DNA from 2 places in the Halomonas sp. HL-93 genome. Region 1 is predicted to be linked to the other one. Evidence: predicted binding sites of a transcription regulator. Region 1 holds the regulator's gene; the other holds the start of a gene.
The links. Region 1 encodes FNR, which switches genes on or off when oxygen is low (the NO sensors DNR and NnrR bind a similar motif). Its sites were predicted from a motif close to TTGATNTANATCAA; they were not measured.
Positions count from the first base shown of each region.

Region 2: a site for FNR is predicted at 3,089-3,102, ahead of GA0071314_RS08640 (cytochrome ubiquinol oxidase subunit I). Genes of this name have one in related genera too.

Region 1 is NZ_LT593974.1:800,589-806,528, reverse strand. Features, by position in the region: tRNA gene GA0071314_RS03610 (tRNA-Asp) at 24-100, opposite strand; tRNA gene GA0071314_RS03605 (tRNA-Asp) at 142-218, opposite strand; tRNA gene GA0071314_RS03600 (tRNA-Val) at 282-357, opposite strand; gene GA0071314_RS03595 (alpha/beta fold hydrolase) at 465-1,190, opposite strand; gene hemN (oxygen-independent coproporphyrinogen III oxidase) at 1,324-2,742, shown strand; gene fnr (fumarate/nitrate reduction transcriptional regulator Fnr) at 2,805-3,545, shown strand; gene ttcA (tRNA 2-thiocytidine(32) synthetase TtcA) at 3,542-4,465, opposite strand; gene GA0071314_RS03575 (DNA polymerase III subunit epsilon) at 4,543-5,184, opposite strand; gene GA0071314_RS03570 (putative nucleotidyltransferase substrate binding domain-containing protein) at 5,181-5,940, opposite strand, start outside.
Region 2 is NZ_LT593974.1:1,872,012-1,877,951, reverse strand. Features, by position in the region: gene cydD (thiol reductant ABC exporter subunit CydD) at 1-496, opposite strand, end outside; gene cydB (cytochrome d ubiquinol oxidase subunit II) at 501-1,502, opposite strand; gene GA0071314_RS08640 (cytochrome ubiquinol oxidase subunit I) at 1,499-2,908, opposite strand; gene GA0071314_RS08635 (calcium/sodium antiporter) at 3,145-4,119, opposite strand; gene GA0071314_RS08630 (paraquat-inducible protein A) at 4,342-5,706, shown strand; gene pqiB (intermembrane transport protein PqiB) at 5,699-5,940, shown strand, end outside.

The DNA.
Region 1 (5,940 bases):
TTTGCTATGTTACGTGTTTATCGTGGCGGACCGGACGAGACTCGAACTCGCGACCTCCGGCGTGACAGGCCGGCATTCTAACCAACTGAACTACCGGTCCACATACGACAAAACATGGAAAACAGGCGGGTAATGCAACGATGGCGGACCGGACGAGACTCGAACTCGCGACCTCCGGCGTGACAGGCCGGCATTCTAACCAACTGAACTACCGGTCCGCTGTATTGCACTATTAACGCTAGGTGCTTTCCTTACTGCGACGTTTCCAGGCCATCATACGATGGTGGGTGGTACTGGGTTCGAACCAGTGACCCCCAGCTTGTAAGGCTGGTGCTCTCCCAACTGAGCTAACCACCCGCTGGTCACGTGGCGCTGCATTCTACAGTAGACGCGAAGGAAGTCAACACACTACGTTCAAATACTGTGCTTCCACAGACGGCTTTAAACGCACCCTTCCAAACGCCTCACTGCAGCGATTGAGCGCGCACGAAGGATGCCCCATGAGCGGCGGCTTCGTCAATCAAAATCGTCTGATTTACCCCCGAGGCACGGCGGGGTTTAAAGTCGTGATCGCCATCGGTAAGCCACATCACCTGGGTGTTATGCGGCAGCGCGTAGCTCGATACCTCTGCGTGATTGCCCAGAGGATCACGCTCGCCCTGAAGTATCAGTGAAGGCACCTGCACGTCTGACCAATGCGCCAGGCGCAGTTTGTCGGGTGCTTTTGGCGGATGAAACGGATAACCGGCGATCACTAGCCCCGGGCAAGCTTGCTGACTGGCCAACATGCTTGCCGCGCGGCCACCCATCGACTTGCCGCCGAGCCAAAGCGGCTTAGCCGTTAGCGGGGCAAGGCCGTCATACCAACGCGCCAACTCGGCCACCGTGCGATCAATGGCGGGCGGAGGGCGGCGCTTTCCCGTGGCCTGCATTTGCTGCATATAGCCAAGATCAAACGTAATCACCTGCAACCCATGCTTCGCTAACGCACTGGCAAACTGCTGCATAAAAGCGGATCGGTGCCCGGCGCCAGCGCCATGGGCCAACAGCAGGCAGCCGTGACTTGCCTGTCCATAAAGCCTGAGCGGCCCCATCCCCTCAAGCCAAAAACAGCCGCTGACCTGCTGGGCGACCACCTCCGCCAGCGTCTGCTTATCGATGCTTGTTTCCTGCGGCCAGTGGGTTTCCACAACGCGGCCCTCCGGGCTGTTTGACTGAATGCGCCAACATCCACCTGGCGCTGCTTTTCTTGACGTAGCTCAACACGAGATTGCCTGGCAGCCGCTACCCTTGCGTCAACCCTTTGACCTGGAGCATGGTCCCATGCCTACCACCGTGAATGATGCTGCTTCTGATAGCACCTTGACCACTTCAACGTGGAGCGACGCATTACTCCAGCGCTACGCAATAAGCGGCCCCCGCTATACGTCTTACCCCACCGCCCTGTCCTTTGACGAGGCGTTTACGGCCGACGATTTTACCTCTGCCCTGGCACGCAGCAACGACGCTCAACGAGCGCTATCGCTGTATGTACATATTCCGTTCTGCCGGAAGATCTGTTTCTACTGTGCCTGTAACAAGATCGCCACTAAGAACACCGCACTTGCCGAACCCTATCTGGCAAGGCTCGACCGTGAAATGGCGCTGGCAGCGCAGCCTCTCGACACCCGGCGACCGGTGAGGCAACTGCACTGGGGTGGCGGCACACCAACCTTTTTAACGCTTGACCAGATGAGCGAATTGATTGACCGCCTGGATGCCCGCTTCGGCCTCTCCAGCGACCCCGAGCGCGACTACGCCATTGAAATCGACCCGCGCGAAGCCGATGTGTTAACCCTGCGTCATCTGCAATCGCTGGGCTTTAACCGGCTGAGCCTGGGCGTGCAGGACTTTGATCCTCAGGTACAGCGAGCGATTAACCGTGACCAGCCACGGGTACTCACCGAAACGCTGATGGACGAAGCCCAGCGACTGGGCTTCCGCTCGCTCAACCTGGACCTTATCTACGGTCTACCACTGCAAACGGCGAACAGTTTTGCACAGACGCTTCGCCAGGTCATCGAACTGAACCCGGCGCGCCTGTCGGTGTTCAACTATGCCCACCTTCCGGAGCGTTTTCCGCCCCAGCGGCGCATTCGCCAGCAGGACCTGCCCGACGCCGACGAGAAACTAGCCATGCTGCGCGTCACCATCGACATGCTCACCGATGCCGGCTATGTGCATATCGGCATGGATCATTTTGCCCGACCGGACGACAGCCTGGTTCTTGCCCAGCAAAACGGCACGCTGCAGCGCAACTTCCAGGGCTATTCCAGCCACGCCCAGTGCGATCTGATTGGCTTTGGTGTATCGGCCATTTCACGCCTTGACGACTGTTATGCGCAAAACAGCAGCCAGCTCAATCTTTACCAGTCAGCCATTGATCAAGGGCAGCTAGCCACACAGCGTGGCGTATGCCTAAGTCGCGACGACCTGATTCGCCGCGATGCCATTGAGCGCTTGATGTGTGACATGCAGTTGGATTTGGCGGCGCTCGGCAAGCGCTGGCAGATTGATGCCCACCAGTATTTCCGCCTAGCGCTTAGTTCTCTCGACCAGGCAAAGCGCGATGGATTAGTGGATATACAGGGCAACAAGCTGCGCGTTTCCCCTTTAGGGCGATTGCTAATTCGCCATTTAGCCATGGCGTTTGATGCTCGCCTGGCTAATCAGAGCGAACAGCGCTATTCAAAAATAGTTTGACGGTTGCTGCCCATATGCTCCAGCTTACATAATGAAGCCATGCGCCACTGACGGAGACTCTCATGCTGGAACCAATGCTCCAACGGCGTGCCATCCTACATGAGGCACGCTGTCAAACCTGCAGCTTAAGCTCGCTGTGCCTGCCATTAGCGCTCGAACTGGAAGATATAGACCAGTTTGATGCGATTATTCGGCGACGCGCCCCGCTCAAAAAAGGCGAGCAGCTTTTTCGCCAGGGGGAGCCGTTTACCAGCGTATATGCCGTGCGTTCAGGCAGCTTAAAACAGGTCACCAGCGAAGGCGGTGGCTTTGAACAGCTGACCAACTTCTATCTGCCAAGTGAACTGGTAGGCTTAGATGCTATCGATGAACCCCATTACCCCGGCAGCGTGGTCGCGCTGGAAACCACCACGGTATGCGAGATTCCGTTTGACCAACTGGATCATTTGTCTGAAAAGCTGCCCGAGCTACGCGGCCAGCTATACCGCAGCATGAGCAAAGAACTGCGTAATGACCGGCGAATGATGCGGCTGCTGTCCCGCAAAACCGCCGACCAGCGCCTGGCAAGCTTTCTGATCACGCTTTCCGACCGTTTTCGCCGCCGGGGCTACTCGCCCTACAGTTTTCGACTCTCAATGCCCAGAGCGGATATCGGCAACTATCTCGGGCTCGCTGTGGAAACCGTCAGCCGGATTGTAAGCCGCTTCCAATCTCAGGAAGTGGTGGACGTGTCAGGCCGCGAGGTACGCATTCTTGATATAGCGAGACTGCAGCAGCTTGCCGAAGAAGACGCCGCTCCCTAGCCAACAGTGAGCGCCTGAATGCGCCCCGCCATTAACTCAGCCTGTTTGGCTTCTAGCCCGGCGAAGTCAAACAGATCGCGGTCCGCAAGCTGCGAGGGCGCAACATTGGTGACGGCTTTAAACATACTTTCCAATCGGCCGGGATGTTTTTTATCCCAATCCGCCAGCATATCTTTCACTACTTGACGCTGTAGGTTGGGCTGCGAGCCACAAAGGTTGCAAGGGATAATAGGGAACGCCATTTGCTGGGCGTACTCAACGATATCCGCCTCTTTGCAGTACGCCAGCGGTCGGATAACGATGTTCTTGCCGTCGTCAGAAAGCAATTTGGGCGGCATTGATTTTAGCGTGCCACCGAAGAACATATTTAAAAACAGCGTTTCAAGAATGTCTTCCCGATGGTGGCCCAGGGCAATCTTGTTAGCACCGATTTCTTCGGCAAAGCCGTACAGCGAACCGCGGCGCAAGCGCGAACATAGCGCGCAAGTGGTTTTGCCTTCCGGGGTTTTCTCTTTCACCACCGAATAGGTATCACGCTCCAGAATGTGGTATTCCACCCCGCGTTGCTCGAGATAGGTCGGCAACACATGCTCAGGAAAGCCCGGCTGTTTCTGGTCCATGTTGACGGCCACCAGCGAGAAGTTCACCGGCGCATTGCGCTGCAGGCTGAGCAGCATCTCCAGCATTGTATAACTGTCTTTGCCGCCGCTCAGGCAGACCATAACGCGATCGCCCTCATCGATCATGCGATAGTCAATGATCGCGTTGCCCACTTCGCGGCGAAGACGCTTTTGCAGCTTATTGAACTCGCGTTTTTGTTTGGCTGCGTGGGCTTCAGAAGCGACAGCCGCTTCGGGGAAGCCGGGTGCCGCATTAGGGGTCGCCAACGCTGGGTCAAAATGATCAAGGTGATGTTGCATGGTATAAGCACTGCCGATGGTAAAAGAAGCAACCGCTATTCTAGCAACTCCCAGCGCCAGCGCCCAACTGCTTGCCACTACAGGGCAGCATCCACCTCCGTACGCTGCAAGCGAAGATACAGCAGCGCGCTGGCGGTGGCATCTTCAAGCGCCCGCTGAGGCGCCTGGCTGGGCACTTGCCAACAGTTTAGCGCTCTGGCTAGCTCATCTTCTTGCTCAGCCTGGGGGTGTAAGCGGCGCAGATGGCGCTGGTGCAGCTTGGTGACATCCACCCGTGCATTGGGCAGGCCAAACCCTAGATGGCGGCGTAGCGCCTGCTCGAGCGGCGCGAGGCGCTGCTCAAGCTGCCAGCCGACGATCGGCCGGTTGCCGATAAACTCGACTAGCGAACGCAGGCTTTCAACATCGAGCGGTAGCGTGGTCTCCACGTTGTACAGCAACTGATGACGGCGCTCGGCGGCGTCGCTTCCTCGCGCGCCTTCGCTCAGCGCTGCAACCCATGCGCGACTGGTCAGGATTTGGTGATGACGCAGCGTTACCGCCGCGATGCTCATTACCCCATGGTGGGCAAAACACGAAAGCGCCACCAGTTCATTTCCTAGGTAAGGTTGGAAAAGCCACGCATAGGGAGAAGCTGCATAGCGGCGGCGCTCGCTTCCCCGGCGCAGCAGGCCGCCAAGCCAACCAAAGGGGGCATCTAAATAGTGTCGACTGATCACGAATACTCCAGGTGATAACGATGCGAGAGACGCTGTTTGAAATCTTTAACGATGTGCAGCGCTTCGCGAAGCAAATCACGCTCCAACGACGATAACTCCTGCACGACGACCCGGTTGGAGCGCTCCGGTTGGTTAACGGATGATCCGTCGGCGATATCATTGAGCTGCTGCTTAAGCCGCAACTCGGTAAACAGCGCTAAGGCTTCGCCTAGGTCGTCAGCAAAGCGCCGGTTGAGACGCCCGTCCTCGGCCAGCGCATCCAACCGGCCAAACGTCGAGGTGTCGTGAATACGCCGCTCAAGCGCCATGGTGCGAACGCCGTGAACGATGGGAAAAATACCGCCTTTTTTTATATCGATGCCGTGCTGGGGCTTCTTAAGCGAACCAAACAGCGTCAAGGGAGTAGAAAAACGCAGCGCAGTGCGGGCGAAATACGACAGCAGCAACTCGTCCCGGGAGCAACGCTCGAACAGCTCCTCACGGACGCTTTCCAGCAGGCTCGGGTTGCCCGCCACGCCGTGGGCGTCGAGCATGATCGCCAGCTTCATCAGGCTATCGCCGTCACGTGCGCTGGCCCAGCGCGCAATGCGCCCTTTCCATTCGCTTACCGTGGCCACCCAATCCGGGTTCGACACCATGATATTGCCCGGACAAGGCGGGTAACCCAGCTCAATAAGGGTGGCCGTGAGGCGCTGCATGTCATCCCCAACAGCGGGCCACTCAGCGTCGTCGGCCAGAATCAAGCCGTTATCCTGG
Region 2 (5,940 bases), 1.1 Mb from region 1:
AATCCAGCGAGACCACCACCGCCAGGATGACCAGCGGCACCCATACGGTAATACGCATTTGCGGATGGAAACGCGCAAAATAGCCGTCCAGGGCGTCAACATGCTCGAGGGCCTGGGCGGCAATGGCACCGCTTTGCTGAGTGGTCAACCAGACAGGCCCCAGCGCCGTGACTTTGTCCAGTAGCTGCGAACGCGCGTGACGTCTTATCCGCAGGCTGGCCTCCAGGCTCAGGCGCTCCGACGCCCACTGGCAAAGCGCTCTTCCGACAACGGCGACGGCCAACAGAATGAAAACTGATGATAAATCACGGGGAGCGCGGTCATGCACCATCAACTGATCGATCAACCACGCAAGGCCCGTGACTATCAAGACGGTCTGAAACCCCGCCAGACTACCGAGGAACGCCGCGCCCCTCAGTCGCTTGCGTTCCAACGATGCAAGCGACTGCAACCAGCGGCGCGGCGTTAACCCGTTTTGCTCAGATGTTGAGGCCATGGGCTCAGTGATAGCCCTCTCCTACACGCACCTTGCCGCGAAATACCCAGTACGTCCATGCCGTATAGGCCAGCACGATGGGGATGACGAACAGCACGCCGATAAGCAGGAAGAGCTGCGATTCGGGTGCCGAGGAGGCGTCCCAGATCGTGTAGTTGGGCGGCACAATGACCGGCCACTTGCTCGCGATCAGACCCAGGTAGGTAAAGATGAACAGGCCTAACGAGGCGACAAACGGCAGGCCTTCTTCCTGACGTTTAACGGCCCGGTAGAGAACATAAGCACACACCATGGCAAGGATCGGGAACACCCAGATCAGATGAATCTGGTTAAGCCAACGATCGCGCACTTCGGGGCTAACCAGCGGCGTCCACAGACTGACGATGCCAAATACGACCAGTACCGCCACCAATAGCTTGGGTGTGATGCGATAGGCCCACTGCTGGATGTAGCCTTCCGATTTGAGAATCAACCAGGTAGCCCCCAACAGGGCATAGCCCGCCATCAGGCCCAGGCCGGTCAGCACGGTAAACGGCGTTAGCCAGTCGAGGGCGCCGCCCACATAGACAAAGTCTTCAACGGCAAAACCCTGGATGTAGGCGCCGACAACGGCCCCCTGGGCAAAGGCCGCAACCGCCGACCCGCCGCAGAATGCTATGTTCCACCAATGGCGGTTTTTCTTGGATTTGAAACGGAATTCGAAAGAGATGCCGCGGAAAATCAACCCGGCCAGCATCAAAAACACCCCAATATAAAGCGCCGGCAGGAACACCGAATACACCAGAGGGAAGGCGCCCAGCAGCCCGGCACCGCCAAGGACCAGCCAGGTTTCATTACCGTCCCACACCGGCGCGACCGAGTTCATCATCACATCACGGGATTCGTCGTCGGGCGCGAAGGGAAACAGTATCCCCAGCCCCAAATCGAAGCCGTCCATGATCACGTACATGATAACGCCGAAGCCGATAATGCCGGCCCAGATTATTGCAAGGTCAAGGCTGATCATTTGCTCGCTCCTTCAAAATCACCATCGAACGGCGTATGGGCCGCTGAGAAAGGCCGTTTTGCCCGCTCGACTTCACCGGTTACTTCCGCAGTATCTGGGATCATGCCGTTACGTACCACACGGGTCAGGTAGTAAATACCTACCCAGAAAACGACGGTATAAACCGCGACGTATCCAATCAGGGTAAACAGCGCCATTCCGCCAGTGAGCGAAGGTGTCAGCCCCTGGGCATGGGTCATAACACCGTATACCAACCAGGGCGCGCGCCCCGCTTCGGTAACCACCCAGCCGGCAAGCACGGCAAGGAAAGGCGACACAATCATACCCACCAGCGTCTTGAGGAAGAGCGGCGATTGGAAGACGCGCCCCCTGCGGCGTAACAACAGCCCCGCAATCGCCACGCCGATCATCAACATTCCGATCGCCACCATCACGCGGAATGACCAGAACACCAGCGCCACAGGAGGCTGTTCGTCAGGGGCCGCTTCGCTGACGCCGGGAACTTCACCGTCGGCACTGTGCGTAAGCACGATACTTGCAAGGCTGGGGATGCCGATTTCGAAGTGGTTGGTCTGCGCCTCCTGGTCGGGAAGAGCGAACAGCAGAAGCGGAACGTTGGACCCGGTTTCCCAGTTACCTTCCATGGCCGCCACTTTGGTCGGCTGATGCTCGAGCGTATTCAGACCGTGGAAATCCCCGATGACGGCCTGCGCAGGCGCCAGGAACAAAAGCAGCCACAGGCACATCGAGAGCGCTTTTTTATTCGCCTCGACGTCGCGATTACGCAGCAGGAACCAGGCGCTGATTCCCGCCACCACAAAACCACCGGTCAGGAACGACGCCATCCCCATATGGACAAAGCGATACCAGAAGGAGGGGTTGAAGATTGCTGCCATCCAGGAAGTGATATGGAAATGACCGTCGATCATTTCATAGCCGGCAGGCGTCTGCATCCAGCTATTGGCGGAGAGAATCCAGAACGACGAGATGAAGGTGCCCACGGCCACCATGATAGCGGCAAACAGGTGGACCCCTTCAGGCACCTTGCCTCGACCAAACAGCAAGACACCAAGAAAGGCCGCTTCCAGGAAGAAAGCCGTCACCACTTCATAGCTCAGCACCGGCCCCAGGAAATTAGACGTTGCATAGGAGAAGTTGCTCCAGTTAGTACCAAACTGGAACGACATCACAATGCCGGTTACCACGCCCATGCCGAACACCACGGCAAATACCTTGGTCCAGAACAGCGCCAGGCGATCCCAAGCCTGGTTGTCCGTTTTATAGAACAGACCGTGCAGTACGGCGATATAAGACGCTAGACCGATCGTAAACACGGGGAAGATGGCGTGAAAGCAAACGACAAACGCGAACTGTATTCGCGAGAGTAACAGCGGATCGAGCTCCATAATTCGCTCCTAAGGCCTGAATGAACTCCCCTCTTGCGAGGGCGTGTAACAAGCTTAGTTGAGCCGCTATCGGTCACGCTTTATTCTTATAGTTACTAAGCTTATCGATTACCAACCCGTTAAGTTTACAGCTTAGAAGGCCCGTACGCGGCATGAGTTTGGGTATTTACCTGTGTCCCGTTGACGCAGATCAATTTTTAACGATCAGGCAAGCGTTTGTTAAAAAACTTAGTGACTTACGCGAGCACCACCAAGCTCACCATATAGCCAGTGTAGGCAATAAACAGGGCTAGTAAACCACCCCCTTCAAAGCGGTTGATGCGCCGTGGGCGACCCCGCCAGGAAAACGCAAAGATCATCATCAGCACGGTCATGACCAGCATGACGCTCCAGTCACGCTGAAGCACTTCCTGCCCGGTTTCAATCGGGGCGATAACACCCGCCAACCCCACCACGGCGAGGCTGTTAAACAGGTTCGACCCCACCACATTCCCCAGCACCATGTCATGTTCGTTGCGGCGCAGCGCCGTAATCGACGACGCCAATTCCGGCAGGGACGTACCAATGGCCACAACGGTCAAGCCAATAATCAGATCGCTGATACCAAAACGCACGGCGATCTCGATGGCCCCCCACACCAGCAGCCGCGAGCTGGCGATCAACAACACCAAGCCTACCAGCGTCCACATCATGGCTGTGCCACGGGACATCGGCTTGCTATCGAGGGTTTCGGCCACTTCAGAGACAAGCGCATCGTCCTGCTGGCCTCGCGAACGCACAATGCTGACAACGATAAATACCAGCAGCGTCAGCAATAGACAGACAGCCTCCCAACGGGCCACCCACCCATCGAGCAACATCAGGCCGGTTACCAGCATTACCACCAGTAACAACGGCATTTCTTTTCGGATGACGCTTGAGTGAACAGCCAAGGGGGCAAGCAAGGCCACGAAACCCAGCACCAGTCCAATATTGACGATATTCGACCCGTAGGCGTTACCCACCGCCAGCCCCGGGTTGCCCTGCATGGCGGCAAGAACCGACACCATCATTTCCGGGGCCGAAGTGCCAAAGCCAATCACCAGCATGCCGATCAATAGCGGCGATAGCCCCAGCCAGCGGGAGGTCGCCGCTGCGCCGTCAATAAACTTTTCAGCACTCCATATAAGTAGTATCAAGCCAACGACAACGGCGATGAGAGCAAGTAACATAAGATTCCCTTTGGTGACATATTCCAAGGACAGTCGTGATAGTTGGAGGTTGAAATTCTCGGCAGCCTCTGACCGGCGATATCGACGGAGCCGATCATTGTCCATTCACCGCTTTAGGTCAACGGTAAAGAAGCTACTGGGACACCAATTTTATCTGAAAATTGACAGACTTATCACCGACAGCGTATTGGTTTAGTTTCTCAACATGAGTGGGAACATTATTTGTCACAGCACTGGCTCCCTAAACGACCATCGTTGCATGTCAATGCGCCGCTGGTTGACCAGCAACCACCTGAAATCCGCACTCAGCGGCGACGCCTGCGCGCCTGCCACGAATGCGACTGGGTCTCGGCCCTACCACCACTCAAATCAGGCGAAAAAGCCAGCTGCCCACGATGTTCACATGTGTTAGTGAAACGCCATCGCTATCCAGCACAACGCAGTATGGCACTCGCTGCGGCATCGCTTATTGCTCTCTTGCTGGCGGTCTCCTACCCGTTTGTGAGTTTCAGCTATAGCGGAGTAAGCAACCGTATCGAACTTTCCGAAACGGCTAGTACGCTCATAACGTTTCATCAACCCGTGGTCGCTATTGGCGTTGTCATGACCATCGTAGTGCTACCTGCCGTGTATTTACTCGGCACCCTTTGGCTGCAATATGGTTTATTGCGTAACGATCCCCTGCCCTTTAGCCGATCAACGGCACGTTCACTAAGCCATTTAACTCCCTGGATGATGGCCGATGTATTTATTGTCGGCGCTTTGGTCAGCTTATTTAAAGTAGCCGGGCTTGCCGATATTGATCTTGGATTGGCTTTTTGGGCATTTTGCGTTTTTGCCATTTTGCTACTGATGACCGTTCAATCGATTGATGCGGACTGGATGTGGTTTGCCCTAGAAGGCGAGCCACTCGTCCCTGAGGGCACCCAAACAGGTATGTCAGCCGCTGCCCAGCGGCTTACCAGTTGCCCTACTTGCGGGCTAATTAATCGAATATCTCCGGACAGAAAACATCATTGCGTGCGCTGCCACGAGCGACTGCACCCTCGCTTGCCGCATAGTATTCAACGCACTTGGGCATTACTCGCCGCCGCTACGGTCATGTACATTCCTGCTAATATATACCCCATCATGACCACGACAAGCTTGGGCGATAGCTCACCGTCGACTATCGTTGGCGGTATTGTCGAGCTTATTCAAGCAGGCTCTTGGCCAGTGGCTGGCGTTATTTTTGTCGCCAGTATTATTGTGCCCGTCGGCAAGCTATGTGCATTGGCTTGGCTATGCACTGTTGCCAACCGAAGCCATGCCCTCAACGCCCAAACGCGGACAACGCTTTACCGAATCACCGAATTTATTGGACGCTGGTCGATGGTCGATATCTTTGTGGTCGCGATTTTAGTCGCGTTGATACGCGCAGATTCACTGATGACAGTCAACCCTGGGCCGGCTGCCCTCGCCTTTGGATCGGTGGTGGTCTTAACCATGCTGGCCGCAATGACTTTCGACCCACGTTTACTATGGGATGCGCCCATTACCAAACACCCAGGACGCCAAGCCGCCCGTAAGGAAATAATTGATGGCTGACGAAAACAATGTTCACTCCAATGAGCCACATAGTGATGCGGCTTTGCACCGAGCCAAACCCGGCCCCCAGACACGGCTCTCGCCTATTTGGATTGTGCCCATTGTCGCCTTAGTCATCGGTTTATGGCTGGTGTACGACAACTATTCTAGCCGCGGTACGATGGTTACCTTAACGATGGAGAACGCCGAAGGTATAGAAGCAGGTAACACACTGATTCGTAGCCGCAATGTGGA